One region of the Marinobacter sp. G5_S1_61_S3 genome, then DNA from elsewhere that is predicted to be linked to it. Evidence: predicted binding sites of a transcription regulator. Region 1 holds the regulator's gene; the other holds the start of a gene.
The links. The regulator FliA, encoded in region 1, starts transcription of late flagellar genes. The targets are predictions, from matches to a motif close to CTAAAGTTTNNNNNNNNNNNGCCGNTAA.

Region 2: a site for FliA is predicted at 1,797-1,824, ahead of ACTRWH_RS15300 (flagellin N-terminal helical domain-containing protein). Genes of this name have one in related genera too.

What each region holds. Positions count from the first base shown of each region.
Region 1 is NZ_JBQKUK010000005.1:48,627-53,788, forward strand. Features, by position in the region: gene flhA (flagellar biosynthesis protein FlhA) at 1-554, shown strand, start outside; gene flhF (flagellar biosynthesis protein FlhF) at 615-1,916, shown strand; gene ACTRWH_RS05905 (MinD/ParA family protein) at 1,963-2,775, shown strand; gene ACTRWH_RS05910 (RNA polymerase sigma factor FliA) at 2,806-3,537, shown strand; gene cheY (chemotaxis response regulator CheY) at 3,714-4,097, shown strand; gene ACTRWH_RS05920 (protein phosphatase CheZ) at 4,119-4,907, shown strand; gene ACTRWH_RS05925 (chemotaxis protein CheA) at 4,925-5,162, shown strand, end outside.
Region 2 is NZ_JBQKUK010000015.1:30,371-35,532, reverse strand. Features, by position in the region: gene ACTRWH_RS15305 (flagellin N-terminal helical domain-containing protein) at 18-1,529, opposite strand; gene ACTRWH_RS15300 (flagellin N-terminal helical domain-containing protein) at 1,912-3,414, shown strand; gene ACTRWH_RS15295 (flagellar protein FlaG) at 3,486-3,926, shown strand; gene fliD (flagellar filament capping protein FliD) at 4,109-5,162, shown strand, end outside.

The sequences.
Region 1 (5,162 bases):
AAGTATCTCCAAAGCTGGCGGAAGAACTGGTACCCACCACCATTTCCATCAGCCTGCTGCTGAAGGTGCTGCAGAACCTGCTGAAAGAGGAAGTGCCGATCCGTGACATGCGCTCTATTGCCGAAGCGATCGTGAACGTTCATCCGAAGAGCCAGGACCCGAAGCTGCTGACCACGGTTGCCCGCCAGTCACTGCGCCGGATGATTGTCCAGAGTATCTGTGGCAACGACACAGAGATCCCGGTGATCACTCTGGATCCAGACTTGGAACAGTTATTGCTGAAGTCCATGCAGCAGAGTCAACAATCCGGCGGTCAGGAAGACATCGGGCTGGTGCTGGAGCCAAATATGGTTGAGAAGCTTCAGAGGTCGCTCCAGGACAGCGTTCAGCGCCAGGAGATGTTGGGCAAGCCGGCGATTCTATTGGTTTCAGGGCCCTTGCGCCCGGTACTGGCGAAGTTTGCCAGCTACGGAGTAGAGCGTCTGCATGTACTGTCGTACCAGGAAATTCCGGATAACAAACAGATCACTATTGTCGCATCCGTCGGTCAGTAAAGGCCGCGGCTGGAAAGGCGGAAGGCGCTGGAAAGCGCTGACCGGGGAGGAAGCATCATTATGAAAGTTAAGCGGTTTTTTGCCCAAAGCATGGCAGAGGCACTGCGTCAGGTGCGGGATCAGATGGGTCCCGATGCCGTAATCCTTTCCAATCGTCGTGTGGATGGTGGCGTCGAAATTGTGACAGCGCTCGATTATGACGAAAATATGGCGCGCCAACGCCTCGGTGACGCTGCGCGGGAAGCCACCAATGGCTCACGGCTAGCCGAAATGCAGGCGGAACAGCATCGCCGCCTGGAGGACGAACTCGGCCGCTCTCGCGATCGTATTCGGGAAGTGCGGGAAAAGCGCGCGACCTATGGTAATGCGGTTGCGGTTGCGGGTGGGGACTTCGGTCACGCTGGCTTGTCGAAAGAATCGCTGGCCGACGATGACATGGTGGTTGAAGAGCCTACCGCTGCCAGCGCTGCCTATTCCGGAGAACTGGCGCAAATGCGTGCGGAGATCAGTTCCCTTCGTGACCTGGTCAGTGCCCGGAATGGCGGTGAACCCGAACAAACAGCGGTGAACGCAGTACAGCAGAGGCTGTCTGAGAGGTTGCAGGAGTTTGGTCTCGGGCTGGAGCTCGCCAACTCTCTGTCCCGGCGCCACCGCGCAGGCCGGCTTGAGGATGGCTGGAAGCAGTCTCTGAAAATGCTGGCCGCCGGTGTGAAGACCGCGCGTACTGAATGGGCGGATGAGGGCGGTGTCTACGCCCTGGTGGGCCCAACCGGGTCCGGCAAGACGACGACCATCGGCAAGCTGGCCGCGCACTATGTGCTGCGCCACGGTGCCGACTCTCTGGCGCTGGTCACCACCGATCGCTATCGGGTCGCGGCCCATGAGCAACTATTTGTATTCGGGCGCATACTGAACGTTCCAGTTCGGGTTGTGGACGAAACCCATTCCCTGGACGACATACTGGACGAACTGTCGGACCGGCACCTGGTGTTGATTGATACCGCTGGCCTGACCAGCACCGACAAGGGCTACGAGGAGCAGCTTATGGAGCTGGCTCGCAGTCACCATCGGATTCGAACCCATCTGGTGGTTTCGGCAACCAGTCAGCCGCGCATCATGAAATCCGTTTGGCATTGCTATAAGATGGCAAATCTTACGGGTTGTGTGATGACCAAAATCGATGAAGCACTGACCCTGGGTGAATCGCTGGGATTCGTCATGGAAACGGGATTGCCGGTGGCGTATTACACCGACGGGCAGAAAATCCCGGAAGACCTGCACCACGCTGAGTCCATTCCGCTGGTGCGGTTGGCCGTGGAGAGGCTGAAGAAACTCCAGCAGCAACAGGCAGTCGCTGTTTAAAAACAACACAGCCTGCGGTTAAACGCGGCAAGAGATCAGAGTCAGTATGAGCAAACCACATCCGGTACAGGTGATTGCCGTTTCCGGCGGGAAAGGGGGCGTTGGCAAGAGCAACGTATCAGTGAACCTTGGCATCGCCCTAGCACAAATGGGACGGCGGGTGGTGCTGCTCGATGCCGACCTGGGCCTTGCCAACATTGACGTTCTGCTTGGCATTACCGCCAATCGTAATATCCAGGACGTCATCGCCGGGGAATGTGACCTTCGGGATGTGTTGGTCAACGGCCCCGGTGGCATCAAAATCGTGCCCGCGTCCTCAGGTACCCAACGCATGACCCAGCTTTCCAATCTGGAGCACGCTGGCCTGATCAACGCGTTCAGCGAACTGGGTGACCAGATCGATGTGCTGATCGTTGATACCGCTGCGGGTATTTCCGAATCGGTGGTCAGTTTCCTCCGAGCCTCACAGGAACTATTACTGGTTGTCTGTGATGAACCTACCTCTATCACCGATGCCTACGCCCTTATAAAGCTTATGAACCGGGATTACGGCACCAACCGCTTCCGTATACTGGCCAATCAGGTCAGGAATGAGCAGGAAGGTCGCCATCTGTTTGAAAAACTGACCCGGGTTACCGAGCGCTTTCTTGATGTGGCACTACAATATGTGGGTATGGTGCCGTATGACGAGGCCGTAAAAAAAGCGGTACAGCGCCAGCGTGCCGTGCTGGACGCCTATCCGCGGGCAAAAGCATCGTTGGCGATCAAGAGCCTCGCGGAGAAAGTGGATAGCTGGCCGCTGCCATCATCGCCCCGGGGACATCTGGAATTCTTTGTGGAGCGGCTCGTCGAAGTCTGATTTTGATCCTGTCACTGAATAGCCGGATACATGACATTGGCGAAAGAACTTGGAACCTACAACCGGACGGGTACACGAGGACCTTCCCAGCTCGTTGAGGAGCAGGCCCCGCTGGTCAAAAAAATAGCGCTTCACCTCATGGCGCGGCTGCCGGCATCTGTCCAACTGGATGACCTTATGCAGGCAGGCATGATTGGCTTGTTGGAAGCTGCACAGCGATACAGTTCCGACAAGGGGGCTACCTTTGAGACATACGCCGGGATCCGGATTCGCGGAGCCATGGTAGATGAAATTCGCAAAGGTGACTGGGTACCCCGATCCGTCCACAGGAACTCCCGCCGCATTGCCAAAGCCATCAAGGCTGTCGAGGACCGCCTGGGTCGGGAAGCTCAAGACTCGGAAGTAGCCGAGGAGCTGGGGCTGGACCTCGACGAATACTATTCCTCCCTGAGCGATGCTAACAGTGGCCGACTTTTTAGCCTGGATGAGCTCAATGAATCCGGCGAGCTGCCGATAGAAGAAACAGAGGACAGTGATAACCCGTTGGATGGCTTGGCGTCCGACAACTTCCGGAAGAGCCTGGCAGCTGCGATTGGTGACCTGCCCGAGCGAGAAAAGCTGGTGCTCAGCCTTTACTATCAGGAAGAATTGAACCTGAAGGAAATTGGTGCTGTGTTGGGTGTCAGTGAAAGCCGGGTCAGCCAGATTCACAGCCAGGCCGCGCTCCGTCTGCGGGGGCGTCTTACTGGTTGGCAGAGCTGAACAGGCCGCCAGTCCCATTGAACAGCGTTACCAGGCATTCTTTACTGTAGCCTTTTGGTAACCGGTGCTTTACAACCGGCTCAAAGGCCACACAATAAGCGGTTAAACTACCGGCCTGCTAGACTGTGAGCCGGAAGCCAAAAACGAATTCCGGGCGTTTTTAACTGGAGGTCCCATTGGACAAGAACATGAAAATCCTGATTGTGGATGACTTCTCCACAATGCGACGGATCATTAAGAACCTGCTTCGCGATCTCGGTTTTACAAACACTGACGAAGCAGACGACGGCAATACAGCACTGCCTATGCTCAGGAGCGGCAAATACGATTTTCTGGTAACCGACTGGAATATGCCAGGGATGTCCGGACTCGATCTGCTCAAGGAAGTCCGTGCCGATGACAGCCTGAAAACCCTGCCTGTGCTCATGGTGACCGCCGAGGCGAAGCGCGACCAGATTGTCGCTGCTGCGCAGGCCGGTGTGAACGGCTACGTGGTCAAGCCCTTCACGGCAGCCGTACTCAAGGAGAAGATTGAGAAGATCTTCGAACGCATCCAGTAATTCAGAGGTCGGACGGCTCCCATGAGCAATAGAAAAAAAGACCCACAGGGGCTCGACCCGGAGGTCACGGAGAAACTCCGCAGCCAGGCGGCCGAGTTGGTTGAACAGGTCAACGCCGGGGACTATGGCCGCGCGATGACGCTGATCAATGAATTGAGCGAGGTGAGGGACCAGAGCCTGTATCGGGAAGTCGGCCGCTTGACCCGCAGCCTCCACGAGGCGATCCGCAATTTCCAGATCGATCCCCGTAACGCCGAACAGTCAGAAGCTCTGTCGAAGATGACCGATGCGTCGGATCGCCTTGAGTACGTGGTTCAGATGACCGGTAAAGCGGCCAATCGGACCATGGATCTGGTTGAGGAGGCTATGCCCAAGGCCAGCGCCCTCCGCGACGAGGCCGCCGAGCTGAGAGACCAGTGGCAGAAACTGCGTCGCCGCGAGATGGCGCCGGCTGAATTTCGTGAGCTCTATGCCCGTATCGACACGTTTTTCGTGACCCTGAATACCGATGCCGGGGCGATGTACGACAACTTGTCGGAAATTCTTCTGGCCCAGGATTTCCAGGACCTCACTGGGCAGGTGATCCAAAAGGTCACCACTCTGGTTAAAGAGGTGGAAGAGCATCTGTTGAGCCTGGTAGTGATGGCGAGTCATGTGGACCAGATGACCGGCACCGTGCATGAACTGGAAGAGCGGGAAAAGATATCGGCGGAACAGGGTGTTGGTCCACAGATCAAGGCCGAAGAACGCGAAGACGTAGTATCGGGACAGGACGATGTTGATGATCTTCTGTCCAGTCTCGGTTTCTGAGTAAGAGAGGGTAACGCATGGCGCTTGATGCCGATGAAGAGATCCTGCAGGACTTCCTTGTTGAGGCAGGCGAGATACTCGAAAAGCTGTCGGAGCAACTGGTCGACCTGGAACAAAACCCGGACGACAGCGATCTGCTCAACGCCATCTTCCGAGGCTTTCACACCGTAAAAGGCGGCGCTGGGTTTCTGCAACTCGATGCCCTGGTGAACTGCTGTCATTCCGCGGAGAACGTCTTCGATATACTGCGCAACC
Region 2 (5,162 bases), on a different contig from region 1:
TCTGTGACGAAACCCGATTAACCCTGCAGCAACTGCAGAACCTGCTGTGGCCTTGCGTTGGCCTGGGCCAATACCGACAAGCCGGCCTGCTGCAGCACCTGGGTGCGGGCGAGTTCGGCGGATTCGGCGGCAAAGTCTGCATCACGAATTCGTGAACGCGCGGCAGACAGGTTCTCAGAGGTCGTGCTCAGGTTGGCAATGGTCGACTCGAGTCGATTCTGCGCAGCGCCCAGGTCGGCACGAATGCCGCTGATGGTTTCCAATGCCGCGTCCACAACTGCGAGTGCGCTGGTGGCGCCGTCAACGGTGCTTATATCGATACCTGCCACTTCTTCTGGCGTAGAGCCGGCGGCAGTATTCTGTGCACTGTTCAGGACGCTGCCTGCGGCCAGGGTGGCGTCAGATGTCGCGGCGAAGCTAACGGACGAGTCCAGCGTCAATTCGCCGGCAACCCGTGTGGCATTAGCTCCACCACTTGTCAGTTCGATGGCGCTGGGGTCGCCGCTACCCTGTACCGCCAACTGTTGAGAGCCGGCAGCGGTAAAGTCTTCGATAGTGATGTCTTTACCCTGTTCCTGAATCAGCGTGATACTGCCGTCGTTAGCAACTTCCGCGGTAATGCCGGTCTTGCCAGACGCGGCGTTCACCTCACGTGCAATCGCTGAGAGGTCGTTTGCATCGGTGATCTGCGCGGAAATGGTCGCTGAGCTGCTCCCATTGGAAAGGGTGAGCGACACGGTTTGAGGCACGGCGATTGGCGTGGTAGCGGTGTTGCTCAGGGTCGCCGATGTTCTTGCCGTCGCGTTCACACCCGTCGTGGCACCAATGTCGTTGATGGCTGCGGCGATGTCTTCTGCCGTGTCACCTGCTGTAATGGGCACCACCTGGCTGTCCAGCGAGCTGGAAATGGTGAGATTCTGCGTGGCGATCGTGTTTTGTGCGGGTAACGTCGCATTCGCTGCCGTTGTTGAACCGGTGCCCTGGTTCAGGGTTGCGTTGGCCGCGTCGAGCGTGTTGTTGGCCAGGTCGGCGGTTCGGGCGCCTTCGATGGAAACGGCGATGCTCTGGTTTTCATTGGCGCCAGCCTGGAATTTCTGGGCCTGGAAGGTGCCGTCCAGGAGTTTCAGCCCGTTGAACTCGGTGGTGGTGGCAATGCGCTCCAGCTCGCCTTTTAGCTGGTTTACTTCGGACTGCAGGGCCTTCCTGTCAGATGCGGAGTTCGTTGCGTTGGCGGATTGTACCGCCAGTTCCCGAATGCGCTGCAGGATGTTCCCGGATTCGCCCAGCGCGCCTTCAGCAGTCTGAGCCAGAGAAATACCGTCGTTGGCGTTTCGAATGGCCTGGTTGAGGCCTTTGATCTGCGATGTGAATCGCTCAGAGATGGCAAGCCCGGCGGCGTCGTCCTTGGCGGAGTTGATGCGCAGGCCGGATGACAGCCGCTGCAGGGCAACGTTGGAGTCTTCCTGTGAAGTGTTCAGGTTTCGCTGAGCATTCAGCGACGCGATATTGGTGTTGATGATCTGAGGCATAACATTTCTCCCTGCTCAGAGATGCCGGTAACCCGGTGCCCGATCAAAATGGACGCCTTGCCGGCGGAAGTTCATTTAATTGCCGTTTTGCAGGGAGGTAAGCGAAGGTTGTGCCAGTTTCGGAGTTTTGTTTTTAAGATGTTGATTGTTAGTGGTTTTGTTGGTCAGTTTTAGTGTTTAGGGCATGAGTCCAATCGTCAACATATAACGGTGTAAGGAAGACTATTGCCGCTTTTACATTCCCTTACAAAATACCGTCAGTTTTTTCTAAAGGTACGGACGGGGGCGCCGTTAAGCGCAATAACAGGGAGGCGCTCCCAAACTGAAAATGGGCGCCATTCCTTTTCCATGAAATAACGACATATGTCGAAGGAGAAGCAATATGGCTCTCGGTATTAACACTAACGTTGCGTCACTGTCAGCTCAGAATCAGCTGAACAAATCCCAGGAGCTTTCTAACCAAGCTCTGGAGCGTCTGTCTTCCGGTCTGCGTATCAACTCCGCCAAGGACGATGCTGCTGGCCTTGCAATTTCGACCCGTTTTCAGTCCCAGATCTCTGGTCTGAACGTTGCGCAGCGTAACGCCAACGACGGTATTTCTCTGGCTCAGACTGCTGAAGGTGCTCTGGAAGAAACCACCAACATCCTGCAGCGTATCCGTGAGCTGTCTGTTCAGTCGGCCAACTCTACCAACTCTTCTTCTGACCGCTCTGCACTTCAGGGCGAAGTAAACCAGCTGAAGCAAGAGCTTGACCGTATTGCCGGTACTACCCAGTTTAACGGTCTCAACCTTCTGGATGGCAGCTTCACTGCTCAGTCATTCCAGGTTGGTGCCAACGCTAACCAGACCATCTCAGTATCCGTGACCGGTGCTCGTGGTGCCGACCTTGGTAACAACACCGTATCCGGTGAAAGTGATACCACTGTCAGCCAGGGCACAGGTTCTGTTGCGGTAGCTGCGGCTGATGTGGCAACGGTTGCCAACAACACCATTGCTACACAGAACATCACCGTTTCTGGAACTGAAGGCTCTGAGGTCATTGGTATTACCCAGGGCGATACTGCAGAAGCGATTGCGGCTGCTGTTAACGCTGAAACCGGCACGACTGGTGTAACGGCTACTGCATCGACCACGGCAACCCTCGCTGGTCTGTCTGACGATGGTACGGTTTCCTTCACGCTTGGTAGTGGTGGCGACACAGCGACCATCTCCGCAGCGGTAACTACCACTGACCTGGGTGCGCTGGCCAAAGCGATCAACGATACCTCAGGCACCACTGGTGTTACGGCTGAAGCAAACGGTGGCGAAATCACACTGACCCAGGCTGATGGTAAAGACATCCGTCTGCAGGACTTTGCCAACTCAGGTAACGCTACCGGTACCGCCACGCTGCAGGGCAGTGGTGATCCAAGTGCGGTTACTTTGACCGCTGGCAGCACTGACAGCACGATTGCTTCTGGTTCTGTTGAGTTCGCTTCATCCGGTGCGTTCTCGGTCAGTTCCTCGGTTGCCGAGACCGCTGGTAGCATTCTGAACGTTGCAGCAGACACCGTGGTTGGTTCTAACCTCCAGTCAGTGTCTTCTATCGACATCGGTACTGTTGCAGGCGCTAACAGCGCAATCGAGATTGCAGATGCGGCTCTTGAGCAGATCAGTGGTATCCGCGCCGACCTGGGTGCTGCCCAGAACCGGTTTGAATCCACAATCGCCAACCTGAGCACAACTGCCGAAAACCTGTCGGCCGCTAACAGCCGGATTCTGGATGCAGACTTCGCATCTGAAACTGCTAAGCTGTCCAAGGCGCAGGTTCTCCAGCAGGCTGGTATCTCTGTACTGGCGCAGGCGAATGCCCGCCCGCAGCAGGTTCTGTCCCTCCTGCAGTAACAGGGGCATAACGGCAAGGCCGGGGTCTTTGGGCCCCGGTTTACTGCTGTATGAGGATAGCGAGGTGAGCTATGAATGGCGTTAACCTGAATGGCCCGGATTTGAAGCTGATTCGTTCCAGCGAGCAAGCTCCGGCTCGGGCAATTTCGTCATCTCAGGCCGAAGGCAGGAATGCCTCCGCCCTGACTGCACCTTCATCACCTGGTCTTGCTGAGCGTTCGGAGTTGTTGTCCGGGGCTCAGGAACTTTCGAAAGCTGAGAGGCTCGAAAGGCGCAGTGAGGCACAGAAAGAGAAATTGGATGATGCCGTGTCTCAACTGAACGATTTCGTTCAGACGGTCCAGAGGGATTTGCAGTTTGAAGTGGATAACGAGCGGGGACAGACGATCGTCAAGGTCGTCGATCAGTCCACCCAAGAGGTTATTCGGCAAATTCCGGATGAAGTTGCGTTGAGGTTGGCAGAAAACTTGCAGCAGGATGAACCGCTGACGTTATTCAACACGAAGGTCTAGAGTTTGCCGCTCTTGGCCTGACGTTGAAAACGGTTGTTCAGCACCGCCGCACCCGAAAGGGGCCGGCGGTGTTTTGCTTACATGTGGTTACAAAATTGGTCGGTAGAAAAGGCAAAGTTTTGCCGCTTCAGGCCGATATATGGAATAGCATTGGAAATTGCCCTCCTGAGGAGGCACATACTATGGCAAATATATCATCGTTGGGTATCGGGTCTGGTGTTCTGACCTCCGAGTTGGTCGATCAGTTGGTGCAAGCGGAACGGGCACCGACGGAAAATCGTTTGGCTCAGAAAACCGAGCGCACCCAGGCGCTGATTTCTGCCTATGGCACGCTTCGCAGTGCAGTAACAGAGCTGCGCCTTCCAATGCGGCAATTGAGTGCTCCAGATAATCTCAAAGCCTTTTCTGCAACGTCGTCCAACGAAGACGTTGCTGTGTCTGTGGACAGCTCCAAGGCTAACCGCGGTACTTACAGTGTCGATGTGACAAGTCTCGCCAGCGCTCAGGCGCTCGCGTCGCGTGATGTATTCGCGGATCGCGACAAGACCAGTGTTGGCCAGGGAACAATGACGCTTTCTGTTGGTGACAACACCACCAATATTGTTATAGACAGCAGTAACGACACTTTGCAGGGCCTGGCAAACGCGATCAACGATTCTGATGCAGGGGTTTCAGCGGGCGTAATCGATACCGGTAGTGGTTTCCAGCTCGTACTATCGGCAGACGAAACCGGTACGGCAAACGCCGTTAGTATTTCCGTTTCGGGCGACAGCGCCGGAACGGATACCGATGCCCAGGGGCTTTCCCGTTTTGCGTTTAACACATCAATGGATGCGGGCGCCGGTCTCAATGAGACAATCGCCGCGTCGGACGCCGTGATGAGTATCAATGGCGTAGAGGTTACCCGTTCTACCAATAGTTTTGAGAACGTCATTGATGGTTTGACATTTGATCTGACTGCCACTGGTACGTCCACGGTTAAGGTTGAACAGGATCTCGGAGCGGTAGCAGACCGTGTCCAGGGCTTTGTCGAGAAATTTAATGGCCTGCAGGAAACCATTGATGCTCTGGCAGGATTCAATGCAGAGAGCGGTAGCGGAAGCCTTCTGACTGGCGATAGCGTTATTCGGGGTATTCAGAACCAACTCCGCCAAGTGCTGACCCGCGTTGTTCCCGGGCTTGAAGACGCAAGTGTCCGAAGTCTGGCGGATGTGGGTATTACCACAAATTTCGAGA